DNA from 3 places in the Pseudomonas sp. BN515 genome. Region 3 is predicted to be linked to each of the others. Evidence: predicted binding sites of a transcription regulator. Region 3 holds the regulator's gene; each other region holds the start of a gene.
What was found. Region 3 encodes LexA, which represses DNA repair genes until DNA is damaged. Its sites were predicted from a motif close to CTGTNTNNNNANACAG; they were not measured.

Region 1 (6,564 bases), on a different contig from region 3:
TTCCTTCTGGATCTTCTCCAGCAGGGAGCCCGGCGCTGCCGGTTCCTCGGCCTTGGGCTGCTCTTTCGGCTGCTCCGGCTTGGCTTCGGTGGTCGTGGTGGTGCTTTCGCCGCCGAGGATCGCTTCGTCACGGCTCACGCCGGGCATGAAGTCACCGGCCAGGCCGATCAGTTGGTCATTGCTGTCGAACATCAGGCTGACGCGTTCCTGGAGGCGTTGGCCGCCACCGGGCTGGATGCTGTAGAGGTAGTCCCAGCGATTGGCGTGGAAGGTGTCGGTGATCAGCGGGTTGCCCATGATAAACCGCACTTGACGTCGGGTCATTCCAGGCTTCAACTGGTCTATCATGTCCTGCGTTACGACGTTGCCCTGCTGGATGTCGATCTTGTAGACACCGGGAAACGAACAACCGGCGAGTGCGAGCAAGCCTGCGAAGGAGAGGCTGGTCAGCAGGAGCTTGGTGTTTTGCATCGGTGGGAGACTTCCACTATCTTGGCTGGGCATCAAAAGTCCCGATCATACCTGCATTAAGGGAAGCTGCGAAAGCCGCATTCCCCGAGAAAACCGACCATGGTTGAAAACAACGAACTGCGTAAAGCCGGCCTGAAGGTCACCTTGCCTCGGGTCAAGATCCTCCAGATGCTCGACTCCACCGAGCAACGCCACATGAGCGCGGAGGACGTTTACAAGGCCCTGATGGAAGCCGGCGAAGATGTCGGTCTGGCCACTGTCTACCGGGTCCTGACCCAGTTCGAAGCTGCGGGCCTGGTAGTGCGCCACAACTTCGATGGCGGCCACGCTGTGTTCGAACTGGCCGATAGCGGCCACCACGATCACATGGTGTGCGTCGATTCCGGTGAAGTGATCGAATTCTTCGATCCGGAAATCGAGAAGCGCCAGAAGGAAATCGTCAAGGAGCGCGGCTACGAGCTGGTTGACCACAACCTGGTGCTCTACATCCGCAAGAAGAAGTAAGCGCTTCGCGCAAAAGAAAAGGCGACCTGTGGGTCGCCTTTTTCGTTTGGGCCGGATCAGCCCTGGGCGCTGGTCACCATCTTCCTGGCGTGGGCCAGGGATTCCTCGGTGAGGTCGACGCCGCCCAGCATGCGTGCGATTTCCTCGATGCGAGGTGCTTCCTGCAGCTTGGCCACGGCGGTGCGGGTTTCCTGCGTGCCACGTTCCTTGTGCACGAAGAGATGGTGGTGACCCTGCGCGGCCACCTGGGGCAGGTGGGTGACGGTGAGTACCTGGCCACGTTGACCGAGGCGGCGCAGCAACTGGCCGACCACTTCGGCGGTGGGGCCGCCGATACCCACGTCCACTTCGTCGAACACCAGCGTGGGAACGCGTGAGGTCTGGGCGGTGATCACCTGGATGGCCAGGCTGATGCGGGACAGCTCGCCGCCCGAAGCGACCTTGGCCAGTGCCTTGAGCGGCTGACCCGGGTTGGCGCTGACCAGGAATTCGACCTGTTCCAGGCCATTCTGCTGCGGTTCGTCGATCTGGCTGGCATGCAGCTGGATGCTGAATCGCCCACCGGGCATGCCCAGTCGCTGCATTTCGGTTTCTACCGAGCCTGCCAGGCGGTCAGACGCTTCGCCGCGCAGCCGGCTCAGCTCGGCAGCCTTTTCCCGGTAGTGGCGTTCATAGGCGGCCAGTTCCTCGGTCAGGCGCTCAACCGCTTCGTCATCGGCGTTGAGGGCTTCCAGTTCATCCAGTAGGTGCTGCTGCAGTTCCGCCAGCTCGTTTGGTTGCACCCGGTGCTTGCGCGCCAGGGTGTAGATGGTGTCGAGGCGCTCTTCGAGTGCCTGCTGGCGTTCGGGGTCGGCGTCGAAATGGTCGAGGAAGCGGTTAAGCTCACCCATGGCTTCTTCGACCTGGATCTGCGCGCTGGACAGCAGGTTGACCGCTTCAGCCAGCGCGCCGGGCTGGGTATGGAAGGCGGTCAGTCGGTTGAGGCTGGAGGTGAGTGCGCTGAGCACGTTGCCGGCATCGCTCTCGCTGCAGAAGTCGATCACCTGGCGGCAGGCGGCCAGCAGGCTTTCGGCGTTGGCCAGGTTCTTGTGTTCCTGTTCAAGCTGCTCCAGCTCGTTGTCGCCGAGGGCAAGGTTCTCCAGTTCGTCCAGCTGGTAGCTGAGCAACTGGTGGCGCGCGCGCTGCTCGTCGCCAGCGCGGGAGAGGCGCTCCAGCTCCTGGCGGGTTTGCCGCCAGCGTTGTGCGGCTAGCTGTACCTGGCGAGCGAGGTCGCTGGCGCCGGCGAATTCGTCCAGGAGGCGGCGATGGGTGTCGGCCTTGAGCAGGGATTGGTGTTCGTGCTGGCTGTGGATGTCGATCAGCAGCTCGCCCAGGTTCTTGAGGTCGCCCTGGGGGCAGGGGCTGCCATTTATATAGGCGCGCGACCGGCCTTCGGCGGTGATGACGCGGCGCAGGATGCAGGGGCCGTCGTTGTCCAGGTCGCGCTCGGCCAGCCAGGCTCGGGCTTCGGGAATGTCGCTGATGTCGAAGCTGGCGAGGATGTCGGCCTTGTCGGCGCCGGGACGCACCACTCCACTGTCGGCGCGATCGCCCAGTGTGAGTCCGAGAGCGTCGAGCATGATCGACTTGCCGGCTCCGGTTTCGCCGGTGATCACGGACATGCCGCCCTCGAGCTCCAGGTCCAGGTGCTCGACGATGGCGTAGTTATGGATCGACAGGTGTACCAGCATGGTGCGACTCCCGCGCTGAGATGGCTGGGTATTTATACAGTGTTTGTTTTCTGGCTGACAATCGTCCCTCCCCCTTGAAGCGACAAATTGCGACCCCATATAGGCGGACATATCAGCGGGTCTTTGCCCGCAGCTGTCTTTATGAGGAGGAAGGCATGGCCGACGAACAGACCCTGGAAAACCAGACCCCCGAAGCGAATTCCGCTGCCGAAACCGCATCCGGTGAAGATCTCGCCGCTCGCGTACAGGTGCTGGAAGAGCAACTGGCCGCGGCCCAGGATCAGTCGCTGCGCGTTGCCGCCGAGCTGCAGAACATCCGCCGCCGCGCCGAGCAGGATGTGGAGAAGGCGCACAAGTTCGCTCTGGAAAAATTCGCCAACGACCTGCTGCCGGTGGTCGATAGCCTGGAGCGCGGCCTGGAACTGTCCAGCTCCACCGACGAGACCATCAAGCCGGTGCGCGAGGGCATGGAACTGACCCTCAAGCTGTTCCACGACACCCTCAAGCGCTATCAGCTGGAAGCCGTTGATCCGCATGGCGCGCCCTTCAATCCCGAGCACCACCAGGCCATGGCCATGGAAGAAAGCACCCATGTCGAGCCGGGCAGCGTGCTGAAGGTGTTCCAGAAGGGCTACCTGCTCAACGGTCGTCTGCTGCGCCCCGCCATGGTGGTGGTCAGCAAGGCGCCGAGTGCCACTCCGCCGTCGATTGACGAGCAGGCTTGAAATCCGGCCTCGGGCCCCCATCTGTTAGTTCAAGCGTTTATGTGCTGCCGCGGCCCGTGAAGCGAGGTCGCGGAGAATTCAAAGTTTCGGGAGAGAGAATATGGGCAAAATCATTGGTATCGACCTGGGGACCACCAACTCTTGCGTGGCCATCCTGGAAAACGGCAGCGTCAAGGTGATCGAGAACGCCGAAGGCGCTCGCACCACGCCGTCCATCATCGCCTACACCAACGACGGTGAGACCCTGGTCGGCCAGTCCGCCAAGCGTCAGGCGGTCACCAACCCGCAGAACACCCTGTACGCCGTAAAGCGCCTGATCGGTCGCCGCTTCGAAGAAGACGTCGTGCAGAAAGACATCAAGATGGTTCCCTACAAGATCGCCAAGGCCGACAACGGTGACGCCTGGGTGGAAGTGAAGGGCCAGAAGATGGCGCCGCCGCAAATCTCCGCGGAAGTGCTGAAGAAAATGAAGAAGACCGCCGAAGACTACCTCGGCGAGCCGGTAACCGAAGCGGTGATCACCGTTCCGGCCTACTTCAACGACAGCCAGCGCCAGGCTACCAAGGACGCCGGCCGCATCGCCGGTCTGGACGTCAAGCGCATCATCAACGAGCCGACCGCAGCTGCGCTGGCCTACGGCATGGACAAGGCCAAGGGCGACCACACCGTCATCGTGTATGACCTGGGTGGCGGTACCTTCGACGTGTCGGTAATCGAGATCGCCGAAGTCGACGGTGAGCACCAGTTCGAAGTACTGGCCACCAACGGTGACACCTTCCTGGGTGGTGAAGACTTCGACCTGCGCCTGATCGACTACCTCGTTGACGAGTTCAAGAAAGAATCCGGCATGGACCTGAAGGGCGATCCCCTGGCCATGCAGCGCCTGAAGGAAGCCGCCGAGAAGGCCAAGATCGAGCTCTCCTCCGCTCAGCAGACCGACGTCAACCTGCCGTACATCACTGCAGATCAGACCGGTCCGAAGCACCTGAACGTGAAGATTTCCCGCGCCAAGCTGGAAGCCCTGGTGGAAGACCTGGTCGCTCGTACCATCGAGCCTTGCCGCATCGCCCTGAAGGACGCCGGCCTGGACGTATCCGACATTCAGGAAGTGATCCTGGTTGGTGGTCAGACCCGCATGCCGCTGGTGCAGAAGCAAGTCGCTGACTTCTTCGGCAAGGAGCCGCGCAAGGACGTGAACCCGGACGAAGCCGTCGCTATCGGTGCTGCCATCCAGGGCGCCGTACTCGCCGGTGACGTGAAGGACGTTCTGCTGCTCGACGTTTCCCCGCTGACCCTCGGCATCGAAACCCTGGGTGGCGTGATGACCGCGCTGATCGAGAAGAACACCACCATCCCGACCAAGAAGTCGCAGGTGTTCTCCACCGCTGACGACAACCAGTCCGCCGTGACCATTCACGTGCTGCAGGGTGAGCGCAAGCAGGCTGCCCAGAACAAGTCCCTGGGCAAGTTCGACCTGGCCGAGATTCCGCCGGCTCCGCGTGGCGTACCGCAGATCGAAGTGACTTTCGACATCGACGCCAACGGCATCCTGCACGTCGGCGCGAAGGACAAGGCCACCGGCAAGCAGCAGTCCATCGTGATCAAGGCCAACTCCGGCCTGTCCGAGGAAGAGATCCAGCAGATGGTGCGTGATGCCGAGGCCAACGCCGAGGAAGACCGCAAGTTCGAAGAGCTGGCGGCTGCCCGTAACCAGGGTGACGCGCTGGTCCACGCTACTCGCAAGATGATCACCGAGGCTGGCGACAAGGCCACCGCCGAGGAGAAGGCAGCCATCGAGAAAGTGCTGGGCGAGCTGGAAGTAGCCGTGAAGGGCGACGACAAGGCCGAGATCGAAGCCAAGATGAACGCCCTGTCCCAGGCTTCCGCTCCGCTGGCGCAGAAGATGTACGCCGATCAGGCTCAGGCTGGTGAGCAGCCGCAGGCCTCCAATGCGGACAAGGCTGGCGACGATGCCGTCGACGCTGAGTTCGAAGAGGTCAAGGAAAACAAGTAAGTGTCACGCTTGCTTCCGTCCCGGTGTGCGGGGCTAGACGCCCCGTACGCCTGATCCGCCACGCGGGAGCTTGCTCCCGCGTTGGCGTGTCTGGGGCTGGTGAATTCGAGAGTGCAGGAAACTATGGCTAAACGTGACTTTTACGAAATCCTCGGTGTCGAGCGCGGCGCCAGCGAGGCTGAGCTGAAGAAGGCTTATCGCCGGCTGGCGATGAAGCACCACCCGGACCGTAATCCGGGGGACAAGGAGTCCGAAGAGAAATTCAAAGAGGCCAACGAGGCCTACGAGATCCTGTCCGATGCCAGCAAGCGCGCGGCATACGATCAGTACGGCCACGCCGGCGTCGATCCGCAGATGGGTGCGGGCGCTGGAGCCGGCTTCGGTGGCGCCAGCTTCTCCGACATTTTCGGCGACGTGTTCAGCGATTTCTTCGGTGGTCAGCGTGGCGGCCAGCGCGGCGGCCCGCAGCGCGGCAGCGACTTGCGCTACACCCTTGAGCTGAACCTCGAAGAAGCCGTGCGTGGCACTACCGTGACCATCCGCGTGCCGACCCTGGTCAATTGCAAGACCTGCGAAGGCTCGGGTGCCAAGAAGGGCACCAGCCCGGTCACCTGTACCACCTGCGGTGGTATCGGCCAGGTGCGCATGCAGCAGGGCTTCTTCTCGGTGCAGCAGACCTGCCCGCGCTGCCACGGCAGCGGCAAGATGATCAGCGATCCGTGCGGCAGCTGCCATGGCCAGGGCCGTGTGGAAGAGCACAAGACCCTGTCGGTGAAGGTACCGGCCGGCGTCGATACCGGCGACCGTATCCGCCTCTCCGGCGAAGGTGAAGCGGGTGCCCTGGGTGGTCCGTCCGGTGACCTCTACGTGGTGGTCAACGTGCGCGAGCACCCGATCTTCCAGCGCGATGGCAAGCACCTCTATTGCGAAGTGCCGATCAGCTTCGCGGACGCCGCCCTGGGTGGCGAGCTGGAAGTGCCGACCCTGGACGGCCGGGTCAAGCTGAAGATTCCGGAAGCGACCCAGACCGGCAAGCTCTTCCGCCTGCGTGGCAAGGGCGTGGCCCCGGTACGTGGCGGTGGTGCGGGTGACCTGATGTGCCGCGTGGTGGTGGAAACCC
Region 2 (6,564 bases), on a different contig from region 3:
CCACCGTGCAGTGATGGCGCACGGCGGTCATGCAGTCCTGCAGGGCGCGGCGGCCACGGGCATGCATATGCACATCGCCAGTCGCCACAGGCGGGATGCCGACGCGCTCGGCCAGGGCCAGCAGGCGCTCCAGACGGCCGGTGTCGTCCGGTCCCTGGTGCAGTTCCACCGCCAGCCACAGGCGTTCGGGGAAACACTGGCGCAGCCACGAACCTTCGCGGCCGTCGTCTTCCCGGTCCGGCACCCAGAGGGCCAGCAGGCCATCCGTGGGTTCGGTCAGGTCATCACGCAGCAAGCGGTACTCGCCCTTCTTCGCCCTCCGCCGGGCTTGGGTGATGAGCCGGCAAAGGCGCTGGTAGCCGGCCAGGTTTTCCACCAGCAGCACCAGCTTCGGGCCGCCCTCAACCCGTACTTCGCTGCCGATCACCAGGGGCAGCTCGCTCTTCTTCGAGGCCTGCCAGGCGCGGACGATGCCGGCCAGGGTGCATTCGTCGGTGATCGCCAGGGCTGCGTAGCCATGCTCCTTGGCACGCTTGAACAGCTCATCGGCGCTGGAGGCCCCGCGCTGGAAGCTGAAGTTGGACAGGCAGTGCAGCTCGGCGTAGGCGTTCATGCGAACCAGCCGTGCAACAGCAGCGGCCCCTCCCCGTTCACTGTGCGGAAGGCCCAGCCACGCTGGCCACCGCGGGTTTCCACCAGGTAGTAGTCGCGGCGCACGTCGCCGCCATCCCACCAGCCGGACTCGATGCGTTCGGGGCCGGCGAGGATGCGGACGGACGACTCCCGCAGGGGCACGGGTTCACGCAACAACCAGCCGGGACGGGGCGGACCAGGCGGGAGCGGCGCCTGCGGGCCCTCCGCATCCAGTTGCCAGGCGCATTCGGGACGGTGGTCGGCACGGGCAGCCAGACCGTGCACCGCGTCGTCTCCCAGGCGTGCCCGCAGGCGTTCGCGCAATTGCTCCCAGGGCAGGGATTGCTGCGGGCGCTCGTCGAACAGCTCGCGCCGCTCCGGGACGAAGGCCGGCAGGTCCCGCGCCTGCAGACGGAAGGCGCGCACCGGGGCCGGAACCTGCAACTGCTCCAGGCGCCCACGGGCCAGTTCGAAGAGCATGGTCGCCTCACGCTCGGCGCTGAGCAGCCCCACTGGCACCCGGGTTTCCGGCAGGTCGCGGTGTTCCAGATGGAGAGTGAAGCGCTGCACGCCGCTGTCACGGCAGGCGAGGAAAGCGGCCAGGTCAGCGGTGAGACGGCGCAGGGGGAACAGCAGCGCCTGATGGGATTCCACCTCGAAGTTCAGCTCGATGCGCAGGTCGAACTCATCCGGCGGCCGATAGCACTCCAGCGCCAGGGGGCGGTCGCCCAGCAGGGTATCGAGGTGCTGCAACACGTCTCCCGGGAAGCGTCGGGCCACCGTCTCCCGGGGCAGCGCCAGCACCTGCTCCAGGTGGCGCAGGCCCATGCGGGCGAAGGCGGTGGCGGAATCCCGTGCCAGGCCGGCGCGATCCACCGGCATGCGCCCGAGGGCTTCACGCAATTCGTCCTGGCTCGCCACCGCCAGGCCATCGTAGGCATTGGCCAGCACCCGCGCCGCCGCCGGGTTGGGCGCCGCGACGATGCGATGGCGGAAACCCAGGCCCGTAAGCTCCCGCCGCAACCGGGCCTCGAAGCGCGGCCAGGGGCCGAACAGGGCGAAGCTGGATTCCACCTCCAGCAGCAGGCAACGCGGATAGCGCAGGCTGATCTGGGAACTGAAGCGATAGGCCCAGGCGGCCAGCAGTTGCTGCCAGTGCTCGATCCGCGCCGGGTCGTACTCCACCAGGGTGAAGTCGCGGGTCAGGACGTGGGCGGCGGTCAGCGACTGGCCGGGGCGCAGTCCCAGGGCCTTGGCCGCCGGGTTGAGGGCACGCAACACGCGGCGTTGGGGCGTGCCCGTCACCAGCGCCAAGGGCGCTTCGGGGTCGGGGTGGACGCGCAGCACGCCATCCAGCGCCAACTGCGGCAGCAATATGCAGGCCCAGCGCATGACGGCATCACCGGGACAGGGCGATCGGCGCCGCGGGCGGCAGGCCACCCCGGCACTTGAGCACCCGCAGCTGCGCCGGCCAGCCGTCGACGGCGATGCGCAAGGCCGCCGGCGAGGGGTTCAGGGCGGCATCCAGCGGGCGGTAGGCGAAGGCCAGGGTCTGGCCGGTTTCGGCAGCCACCTGCAGGCGGCGCAGGGCGCGGTCATCGGCCTGTTGCGGCCAGCACAGCACCGCTGCGCAACTGCCGGAACGCAGGCATTGTTCGGCCGCCCAGAGGGCATCGCGGCCGCTGGCCTCCACCAGCGCCAGCCAACGCAGGTCAACGCCGGCGGCCTGCCAGGCCTGTGGATAAGGGATATGCGGCGGCGCCACCAGCACCACGCGCTCAGCGCTGGCGGTCAGCCGTGCCAGTGTGGGCCAGAGCAGACGCAGCTCGCCCAGGCCTGCGGCCGGAACGAGGATTTCGCTGAGCGCAGCCTCAGGCCAGCCACCGCCGGGCAGGACCCGGTCCAGGGCGGCAAGGCCGGTGGGTTGGTCGCTATCGGACGGCAGCGCGCCGGGCTGGCCTTTCCAGACCCGCCGCTCATTGAGCAGGGCGTCGAGGGCAACGACAGCGCCCATCAGCTCCACTCACTGCCAGAAGAGAAAAACGGCAGCCCCGGGGCGGGGCTGCCGAAAGGGCCAGGAACAATCATCAAGGCCATTAGGGGAAATCCTACGAATACTGTATTTATATACAGTAAATCGCAGAGACTTCCTACGGTCAATTCAGAAAAGACGGAAGGCCTGCGAAAGCACGAGACTCCGCAGGCCCGCCGCCCTTCCGTCATTTCACGAAGTGATTACCCCAGCGCTCGGACTGGCGCACCGACTGCACACGCAGGGTCTTGGCACCCTTCGCTTGCTCGGCGGCCGCGGCGATCTCGTCGTCGATAATCTTCGTCGACAGCGACAGCCAACTGGTGGCGAAGGCCATGGCGTCCCCGTTGATCTCCAGCGCGTTCAGGTCAATGTTGGCGGTGTTGTCGCAGCCTTGGTGGTAGCAGGGATCGAAGGGCTGGCCGGCGGCGCCGCCGTACTTCTGCGCCTGCTCTTCGCTCTTGATGTCTTCGGCGCCGGTGAACAGGCCGCCGAAGGGAATGCCCACCTCGAAGAACTGCGCATAGTCGGAGCGGAAGTCGATCTGGGTGCCTTCGGCAGGCTCGCCACGCAGCTTGAAGTAGGCCTCGAACAGACGCTCGATGGCAGCCGAGCCGGGCGGGCCCTGCAGGCCAAAGGAAGAGCCGTCGCCGTCATAGATGAAGTTGCCGAAGTTCGGCGAACCGATCATGTCGAAGTTCAGGTACGCCTTGATCTGCTTCCGTTCCTCATCGCTCAGGCTGTTGACGTAGAAGGTCGAACCCACCAGCCCGGATTCCTCCGCGCCCCACCAGGCGAAACGCACCTTGTTCTGCGGATGCGCCTTGCGCAGCAGCACGGCCATTTCCAGCAACGCTGCGCTGCCCGAGCCGTTGTCGTTGATGCCGGGGCCTTCGAACACCGAATCCAGGTGCGCGCCGGCCATCACTACGTTCTTCGGATCGCCGCGCCGGGTTTCGGCCACCAGGTTGAAGGTCTGCGTCTTCTCGCGGATCACGTCCGCCACCATGCGCAATTGCAGGCCGGGGGTCTGGGACCAGGCCACGCCGTTGTCATAGGTGGCGAACAGCACCGGGATGCCGCCCTCGTAGGTGTCGCCCAGGGTGACGTTTTCCAGACCTTTGCGCTCCTCGGTATTGCCCTGGTTGAAGATGATCACACCCGCCGCACCAGCCGCCGCGGCGTTCTCCGCCTTCAGCTCGAAGTTGCAGCTGCCGCGCTGGACCAGGGCGATGGCGCCGCTGGGAAATCCGGCGAAATCCTCCGCCTCGCAACCGCTGGTGGAGGTGTTGCCGGCACCGAGGGACAGGTCCACCGGCACCACCGGGGCGCTGACGTCTCCGGCATCGGTCTGCGACAGGTAGGTGAAGTCCTCCTCCCAGACGTATTCCGCCGGTTGCGGCGTCAAAGCCTGCAAGGTGCCCGGCCCCTTGGGAAAGTAGGCGGTGAAGGGGAACGGCTGCACCCGCACCTGGTAACCGGCGTGCTCCAGGGTCTGCTTCACGTAGTCGATCGAGGCCTGGTAGCCCGGCAAACCAGCCGCGCGGTTGCCATCGTTGAGGGTGGCGATGTCCTGCAGCTCCTGCAGGCGCTGCATCACATTGCTCGCCTGCAGACATCGCGGCAGGCCCACGGGCGTGCCAACCAGCACCGGTGATTTGCAGAGAGCGGGGTTGGGTTTGCCGGGACTCCAGTAATCGCCGAAGGCATCGCCTTCAGGCGCCGGGGCGGCAAGGGTGGAAGTGGAAGCGGCGAGAATCAGAGAACCAACAACACGTCTGACGTTGTTCTTGTGGGTCATGACTTCAATCCTTTTGAAGTGGTTGTAGGCGGCCTGCCGTGGCATTGCGCCACTGTCCTGTACGGCATCCTCGGGTGCAGGCCTGAGAGAACAGACTGGCGCAAGGTCATTCGGTTCTTTCGGGCACGTGTAAAAAACGTGCACTTTGTCGCCTTTTTCGCAGCAAATGGCCGGAGATACGCCACTGGATAGCCATCAAATAGATGGCCACCTCATATCACCAGCGCATATGGCAGCTGTGCGGGTTCTATGCTGAAGGCATTCCCCGATGCAGGAACCAGCCATGTGCGGCCGCTACGTCAGTCCCTCCGATCGCGCCATCGAAGACTACTGGCACATCGGCGCGCGGGACTCGGGTCGCTGGATCCAGAGCTTCAATGTGGCCCCCACCAGCCAGGTGCCGATGCTGCGCCTGGACCAACAAGGGGAGCTGGAGCTGGTGTCGGCGCGTTGGGGCCTGATCCCCTCCTGGTGGAAGGAGACGAAGCCACCGACCATGTCCTTCTTCGCCCGCAGTGAAGAGGCCGCCGGCAAGCCCCTGTGGCGCCAGAGCCTGCGCAGCCACCGCTGCCTGATGCCCGCCCAGGGCTGGTACGAGTGGAACCCGAATCAGCAGGTTCGCAACGCCAGCGGCCGCCTGGTCCACCAGCCTTACTACCTCTACAGCCCGAATGACCCGCTCCTGGCCATCGCCGCGATGTGGGCCACCTGGACCGGCCCGGACGGACAGGCGATCACGTCGTGCGCCCTCCTCACACGGGAAGCTGCACCGGCCATTCGCACCATCCACCAGCGCATGCCGGTGATACTGCCGCCGGAACAGTTCGCGCTGTGGCTGGCCCCCGAAACGCCCGGCGAGCACGTGCAACACGTCATCGCCCAGGCACGCGATGACTTCACCGGGCATGCGGTCTCCACGCGGGTGAACAGTGCTCAGAACGATGACGAGGGGTTGATCGAGGCGATTGCCGAGCCAGGCTGCTGAAGAGCCCGGCCCGTTTAGGGTGGATTATTCGCCAGCCACCAGCCGCAATCGGGCGGGCGTCGACGTTCGCACGTCGATATACGAAGAGAGGGTCGTGTACGCGCTGATGGCTATCCGTTCAGCCACCAACAGCCGCTCGAACTCCATCATCTGGTCATCCGACCAAGGGACTGCTGCTTCTTCCAGAAAAGCCACCATGGCGATGTGCGCGGCAGAAACATTGAGCGAGAGCCGGCGCAGCTCCGCCCAGTAAACCGGTTCGATCACGAATCGCTCCTGGTGCATCAAGTTTCCAGATGCACTTGATTAGCAATAGCGTACCAACCTCAAGCTCGCCAGCCGGGAACGAGAAATCCGGTGAACGGCACTCGTAGCGTCGCAAGCGGCCCTCTTCAAGACCGGCGCCCTTTCGTTCGCCCGATGCCGGCATACACTTGTTCCGCACAGGCAGCGGCCAACCGGGGGAGGATTCCCGCCCCCTTCGTCGACGGCCTCCGCCCCCAGGCGCCCTGCCCCGACGGCTAACCGACAACAAGCCGGGTAGCCAAATGCACCAGCCTGGAGCAACAGCCATGAAAAAAAACCACCCTGGCAACCCTTCAGCTTCATTCCTCGGCGGCAGTGTCCTGATCCTTTCCACCCTGCTGATCGCAACAGGCTGTGCGCAGAACCCCGATATCAGAAGCAGCCGGGACGGCACGTCCGGCATCACCAGCCGGGCCAATTCCGACTACGTGAACTGCGTGAAAGGTGGCATTCGGCACGACGCCGAGACTTTCACCTCGGAAGAGAACGGCAAGACCCTCCTCTTCGTCGGCAGCACCGACCCCAACGAGGCTTCAGGGCTGGTCGAACTCTCCGACGGCCAGGGACAGAAACAATTCTCCGTCTTCCAACGTAATGCCTGGCAGGACAAGGGCCGGCTGATCAATGCAGCCATGATGTGCTCGAACTCCTGAGCCCCCGAAAGCAAAAAGCCCCGCAGTCTTTCGACTGCGGGGCTTTTCTGGATATGGCGGGAAGATAGGGATTTGAACCCTAGGTGCCATTGCTGACACAACGGATTTCGAATCCGTCCCGTTCGGCCACTCCGGCATCTTCCCGAACGGCGCG
Region 3 (6,564 bases):
CACGGTCGTTGCATACCAGCCCCATGTCGCAACCGGCGGTCAGCGCCGCTTCGATACGCTCGGCGGCATCGCCCACCACATGGGCGCCCGCCATGGAGAGATCATCACTGAAGATGACGCCGGAGAATTTCAGCTCGCCGCGCAGGATTTCCTGCAGCCAGCGCCGGGAGAAGCCGGCGGGCTGATTATCCACCTGCGGATAAATCACGTGCGCCGGCATCATGCCGTCCAGCTCGGAAGCCAGACGGGCAAAGGGAACCAGGTCGCTCTGGCGAATCTGCTCCAGGCTGCGCTCGTCGGTAGGGATGGCCACATGGGAGTCGGCCTCCGCCCAGCCGTGGCCGGGGAAGTGTTTGCCGGTAGCGGCCATGCCAGCCTGACGCAGGCCACGGATGAAGGCACCCGCCAGGCGCGCGGCGCGCTCCGGGTCGCCTTCGAACGCGCGGCTGCCGACTACTGCACTGCGCTGGTGGTCGAGGTCCAGAACCGGGGCGAAGCTGATGTCCAGGCCAACGGCGAGCACTTCGGTCGCCATCAACCAGCCACACTGCTCCGCCAACTGCTCGGCGTTGTCGTTGTCGGCAAGGGCACGCATGGCGGGCAGGCGCAGGAAGCCTTGGCGCAGGCGCTGCACGCGGCCGCCTTCCTGGTCGACCGCGAGGATTAGATCGGGGCGAACAGCGCGGATGGAAGCACAGAGCTCACGCACCTGGCGCGGGCTTTCGATGTTGCGGGCAAAGATGATCAGACCGGCGACTTCCGGCTGACGGAGGATCTGCCGATCCTCGGCGGTCAGCCAGGTGCCACCGATATCCAGCATCAGGGAACCTTGCATGGAAAATCCTTAAAAGAGTTGTGCCGCCGCCCAGTCCGGGCAAGGCGCTTCGTCTATGCGTACCGCACAGTGGACGGGCACGCGATCGAAGAGTTCCAGCACGTCCGCGTTGCGCAGACGAATGCAACCATGGGATAGCGGTACACCCATGGGTTCAGTGTCCGGCGTGCCGTGTAGATAGATATAGCGGCGGAAGCTATCCACCCGTCCGAGGCGATTGCGGCCAGGCTCGCACCCGCTCAGCCAGAGGATGCGGGTGAGAATCCAGTCCCTTCCGGGAAAGCGCTGATGCAGCTCGGCATTCCAGACCTCACCGGTCCAGCGCCGCCCACGCAGGACAGCACCAAGGGGCAAGCCGTCGCCAATGCGCGCGCGGATCTGGTGCAATCCCCGGGGTGTGCAGTTGGAACCATTGGTTTCGCCCGCGCCATTCAGGGCGGTGGAGACAGGCATGCGCAGCACCAACTGCCCCTTGGCGAAGCCATAGAGCTGCTGGTCAGCGATGGAGATATGCAGGAGATCGAGGTTTTGCATGGGCCGCAAGCTTAGCCGATCAGCCAGCCTGCGCCCAAGTGGAATTAAGCCTTGGCGGACGCTGCCGGCGCCTTGTTGCGCGGCTTGAGCACCGCACTGGCCAACGCGTCGTCGGTGACTCCGGTTTCGGCACGCATGCCGGCGGCCAGGAACGGCACCATCAGTCGCATCACCTGCTCGATGGAGGTGTTCACGCCAAAGTCGGTTTCCGCCATCGCGCGCAGCGCCTTGATCCCCGACATGCTGAACGCCGCGGCGCCGAGCATGAAATGCACGCGCCAGAAGAGCTCAAGCGGCGGCACCCTGGGCGCGGATTCGTTCACCAGCAGCATGTAGCGGCGGAACACCTTGCCGTAAACCTCTTCGAGGTACTTGCGCAGGTGGCCCTGGCTCTGACTGAATGCAAGTCCGAGCAGGCGCATGAAGATTGATAGGTCGTTGCCACTGCGGGGCTTTACTGCCAGGGCCTGCTCGACGAGCATTTCCAGCAGTTCTTCGAGGCTGGCCTTGCTCTCCGCCTTGGATTGGCGGCGGTCCAGCTCTCGTTCTAGGCTCTGGCAGAACGGACCGAGAAAGCGCGAGAAGACTGCCTGGATCAGCGCCTTCTTCGAGCCAAAGTGATAGTTCACAGCCGCCAGGTTGACCCCGGCCTTGCTGGTGATCAGGCGCAACGAAGTCTCGGCGAAGCCTTTCTCCGCGAACAGCTGTTCCGCAGCATCCAGAATGCGTTCTACGGTTTCCGACTGGGCCATGGCTCCTCCGCCTGACAAACACTTGTTTGAAACATACGTTTCAGCCAGCCAGCTTGTCAAGCCGTGCTCACCATTATCTGACGCAACGGTCATTCCCCTGGCCAGATGACTTTCCCGACCACTGGTCAGCCCCTCGCCTTTCCAACCTTGCAAAAGAAGCGTTGCCAAGGCCGGAGCACTGTATATAATTCCAGTCACTGTATAAAAAGACAGAGCGCCACCATGCTGAAACTGACGCCCCGCCAAGCCGAGATTCTCGCATTCATCAAGCGCTGCCTTGAAGACAACGGCTTCCCCCCGACCCGCGCGGAAATTGCCCAGGAGCTTGGCTTCAAGTCCCCCAATGCCGCCGAAGAGCACCTCAAGGCCCTGGCCCGCAAGGGCGCAATCGAGATGACGCCAGGCGCCTCTCGCGGCATTCGCATCCCCGGATTCGAACCCGGCAACAATGAAGTCGATGGCCTTCCAGTGATCGGCCGGGTTGCTGCTGGCGCGCCGATTCTGGCCCAGCAGAACATCGAAGAATCCTGCCGCATCAACCCCGACTTCTTCCATCCCCGCGCCGACTACCTGCTACGTGTCCGCGGCATGTCGATGAAAGATATCGGTATCTATGACGGCGATCTGTTGGCCGTACACAGCACCCGCGAAGCCCGCAACGGACAGGTGGTCGTTGCTCGCCTGGGCGAAGAAGTCACCGTCAAGCGCTTCAAGCGTGAAGGCGAAAAGGTCTGGCTGATCGCCGAGAACCCCGAGTTCGCCCCCATCGAAGTGAACCTGGATGAACAGGATCTGGTGATTGAAGGTTTGAGTGTCGGCGTGATCCGCCGCTAAAGGAGGCGTTATGCAGTTCCCGCAGTCGCTTGGTCGGTCCCAGCTTCCCCTGTTTCACGACGCCATCCTGGCCAATCCCGTGGTACCGATGCTGACCGAAGTGGTCGAAGATCCGCGCCCGGAAGAGCCGGAAGCGTTCAGCGAACTATCCCTGCGCGGCGCCACCGGGCACTGCCGGAACCTCCTGGCCTCGGTATTGCGGGAATTAAGCGAGGAACAGGACGCCCGCTGGCTGACGCTGATCGGCGCCCCCTCGGGCCTGACCCGCGACTGGCTGCGCGAATCCGGACTCAACCGGGAACGCATCCTGATCCTGCAGCCACGCGGCGAGCAAAGTGCTCTCGAACTGACTTGCGAAGCCCTTCGGCTGGGCCGCAGCCACACCGTCGTCAGCTGGCTGCGCCTGGGGCAGAAGGCCAAGCAGCAACTGGCTCACGCCGCACGCCAAGGCGGCGCACAGAGCCTGAATATCCTGTTGGGTTGATTGAGCGCCGGGAACAGGGAAGACCTGGGCCCTGTGACATCAGACGGTAACCGAATCAGCGGAAGATCCGGCTCCGGAGATCAATGCAGGACGCGCGGACCTTCGTGATGGTCCATATCACCTTCGGCCAGACGACCAGCCATCTGAACGCCAACATTCAGCATGGCCTTGGCGACTTCCAGATGGTGCCCCTGAAGGAACGCCTTGGCATCAGCGGAGAAATCCAGCGTCACCAATGCTTCCTCGTCCTCGGCCCGGCGCAGGATGATGCGCCCGTCAGGCAGTTCGACTATTTCCAGAAAGGACGTTGGCATAGGTTCATATCTCCACGAAAGCGGCCATTGTACCAGCGCGCCGCCAGCACGCCCTAGCCCGTCGATCAAATCAGCATTCGCTGAGCGTTTCCCGGAAGCGCAAGGCGAGGGATTTCAGATTCTGCCTCCACGCCTCAAGGCACTCCCGCGACAGCGGCGCCTCTTCCTCTTCCAAGCTGACTGCAGTAATCAGCGGCAAGGTCGGATCAACCTTGGCCTGCCTGGGCGCCTGCGGCGGCTGGAACAGCGCGGAATAGGCAGCAAGGAGTTCAGCCAACCAGGTTTCCCGCTGCTGGGCGAGCTCCACCAGCTCAGCCAGCTCAGGACTGGGGGCAGCAGCCAGCACTTCTTGCGTCAGCAGTAATTCGACGCGAGGAGCGTTGGCTTCCGGAAGACGGTAGTAACCAGCGATCTCATGGCACAAGCCGAGCAACGCACCGTAGAGGTGGAAGAGCGATGCTTCCCGCTCGGATTGCACCAGCGCCTGGGCGTTCATCGCCCTGCCCTCCTCCGCCTTGCGCCAGGATTCCAGCGACAGGCCGGCGAAGAAGATCTTCTGGTTGGTGCGGGTATAAAGCTCGTGGGCCATGACGGCACCCTCCACAGGTGATTCGGGCAGTATATGCGCGCCCGGTGCCGGGCGCGCTGCAGCCGGTCAGCGCTTGTCTTCGACTTTCCACTTGCCGCCATCGAAGAAGGCGCGCCAGCCAGTGGGCTTGCCCTCGACCTCGGTCTGCACGTACTGCTCCTTGGTCTTGCGACTGAAGCGAATCACCGCCGGACGACCCTCAGGGTCCTTCTTCGGCGCGTCGAGCAGGTAGTGATACTTCGCGTCCAGCTCATCCTTGTGCGGGATCAGTTCCTGCACCAGTGGCGCACGGGTTTCCCGGTTCTTCGGGAACTGGCTGGCGGCCAGGAACAGGCCGGAAGCGCCATCACGAAGCACATAGATGTCGTCGACCTTCTCGCACTTCAGCTCCGGCATGCGGATCGGATCGATCTTCGGCGGTGCAGCCTCGCCGCTCTTCAACAGCTTGCGGGTGTTCTTGCAGCTGGCGTTGGTGCAGCCGAAGAACTTGCCGAAACGACCGGTCTTGAGCTGCATCTCACTACCGCACTTATCGCACTCCAGGCTCGGACCTTCGTAGCCCTTGATGCGGTACTGGCCTTGCTCGATCTCGTAACCCGAGCAATCCGGGTTGTTGCCGCAGATATGCAGTTTGCGGGTTTCATCCAGCAGATAGGCATCCATCGCAGTCGCGCAAATCGGGCAGCGATGCTTGCCACGCAGCACGCGGGATTCCGATTCACCCTCGTCGTCCGCAGCGATTTCGTCACCCGGCACGAGGTTGATGGTGGCCTTGCAGCGCTCCTTCGGCGGCAGACTGTAGCCCGAGCAACCGAGGAACACCCCGGTCGAGGCGGTACGGATCATCATCGGACGACCGCACTCGCGGCAGGGAATGTCGGTCAGCGTCGGCTGGTTGGCGCGCATGCCCTTGTCAGTACCTTCGGCAAGCTCCAGCTTCTTCCTGAAGTCGCCGTAGAACTCGTCCAGCAGGTGCTTCCAGTCGCGCTCGCCCTGGGCGACATTGTCCAGATGCTCTTCCATGCCGGCGGTGAAGCCGTAGTCCATCAGGTTGGCGAAGCTTTCGTTCAGGCGCTCGGTAACGATGTCGCCCATCTTCTCCGCGTAGAAACGGCGGTTGTGCACCGTGACGTAGCCACGCTCCTGAATGGTGGAGATGATCGCCGCGTAAGTGGAGGGACGGCCAATGCCTCGTTTTTCCAGCTCCTTGACCAGGCTGGCTTCGGAGTAGCGCGCCGGCGGCTTGGTGAAGTGCTGGCTGGGTTCCAGCTTGAGCAGCTCGAGCAGTTCGCCCTCGCTCATTTCCGGCAGGACATCGTCCTCGCCCGGCTTGCTCTGCTGCGGCAGGACGCGGGTGTAACCGTCGAACTTGAGAATGCGGCCCTTGGCGCGCAGCTCGAACTTGCTGGCGTTAACGCTGACGCTGGTGGACAGATACTCGGCCGGCGGCATCTGGCAAGCCACGAACTGGCGCCAGATCAGGTCGTACAGGCGCTCAGCATCACGCTCCATGCCAGACAGCTGGGTGGGGCGCAGATTGACGTCGGACGGGCGAATGGCCTCGTGCGCCTCCTGGGCGCCTTCCTTGCTGGAATAGACGTTTGGCTTGGACGGCAGGTATTTCTGGCCGAACTCGCCCTCGATGAAGCCACGCACCATGGTGATGGCGTCGGCCGAGAGGTTGGTCGAGTCGGTACGCATATAGGTGATGTAGCCGGCCTCATAGAGGCGCTGGGCCATCATCATGGTCTTCTTCACCCCGAAGCCCAGGCGATTGCTCGCGGCCTGCTGCAGGGTGGAAGTAATGAAGGGCGCGGACGGGCGACTGGAAGTCGGCTTGTCCTCACGCTTGGCAACGGTGTAGCTGGAAGCCTTGAGCTTCTCCAGCGCCGCCATGGCCTGGGCCTCGTTCAGCGGCTTGAAAGCCTCGCCGTTCTCCCGGGCCACTTCGAAGCGGACCTTGGCGCCCTTGGCGGTACCGAGGTCGGCGTGCACTTCCCAGTACTCTTCGGGTACGAAGGCGCGGATTTCGCGCTCGCGCTCCACCACCAGTTTCACTGCAACCGACTGCACACGGCCGGCGGACAAGCCACGGGCGATCTTCTGCCAGAGCAGCGGCGAGACCATGTAGCCCACCACGCGATCGAGGAAGCGACGCGCCTGCTGGGCGTTAACGCGGTTGATATCGAGATCGCCGGGTTGGGAGAAGGCTTCCTGGATGG

Region 1: recN (DNA repair protein RecN) is a predicted target of LexA. The motif match lies at 2,730-2,745, and genes of this name have one in related genera.
Region 2: imuA (translesion DNA synthesis-associated protein ImuA) is a predicted target of LexA. The motif match lies at 2,751-2,766, and genes of this name have one in related genera.

Annotation. Positions count from the first base shown of each region.
Region 1 covers NZ_SSOH01000030.1:74,661-81,224, reverse strand. Annotated here, with positions in the region: gene E8E91_RS09095 (outer membrane protein assembly factor BamE) at 1-471, opposite strand, end outside; gene fur (ferric iron uptake transcriptional regulator) at 571-975, shown strand; gene recN (DNA repair protein RecN) at 1,032-2,705, opposite strand; gene grpE (nucleotide exchange factor GrpE) at 2,861-3,430, shown strand; gene dnaK (molecular chaperone DnaK) at 3,531-5,444, shown strand; gene dnaJ (molecular chaperone DnaJ) at 5,568-6,564, shown strand, end outside.
Region 2 covers NZ_SSOH01000073.1:13,266-19,829, forward strand. Annotated here, with positions in the region: gene E8E91_RS19090 (error-prone DNA polymerase) at 1-613, opposite strand, end outside; gene E8E91_RS19095 (DNA polymerase Y family protein) at 610-2,025, opposite strand; gene imuA (translesion DNA synthesis-associated protein ImuA) at 2,033-2,647, opposite strand; gene E8E91_RS19105 (M28 family metallopeptidase) at 2,853-4,466, opposite strand; gene E8E91_RS19110 (SOS response-associated peptidase) at 4,735-5,451, shown strand; gene E8E91_RS19115 (hypothetical protein) at 5,476-5,718, opposite strand; gene E8E91_RS19120 (hypothetical protein) at 6,024-6,410, shown strand; tRNA gene E8E91_RS19125 (tRNA-Ser) at 6,465-6,554, opposite strand.
Region 3 covers NZ_SSOH01000071.1:74,594-81,157, reverse strand. Annotated here, with positions in the region: gene nagZ (beta-N-acetylhexosaminidase) at 1-835, opposite strand, end outside; gene E8E91_RS17445 (L,D-transpeptidase) at 845-1,369, opposite strand; gene E8E91_RS17440 (TetR/AcrR family transcriptional regulator) at 1,414-2,121, opposite strand; gene lexA (transcriptional repressor LexA) at 2,344-2,955, shown strand; gene sulA (SOS-induced cell division inhibitor SulA) at 2,966-3,439, shown strand; gene E8E91_RS17425 (hypothetical protein) at 3,520-3,753, opposite strand; gene E8E91_RS17420 (DUF6586 family protein) at 3,824-4,342, opposite strand; gene topA (type I DNA topoisomerase) at 4,409-6,564, opposite strand, start outside.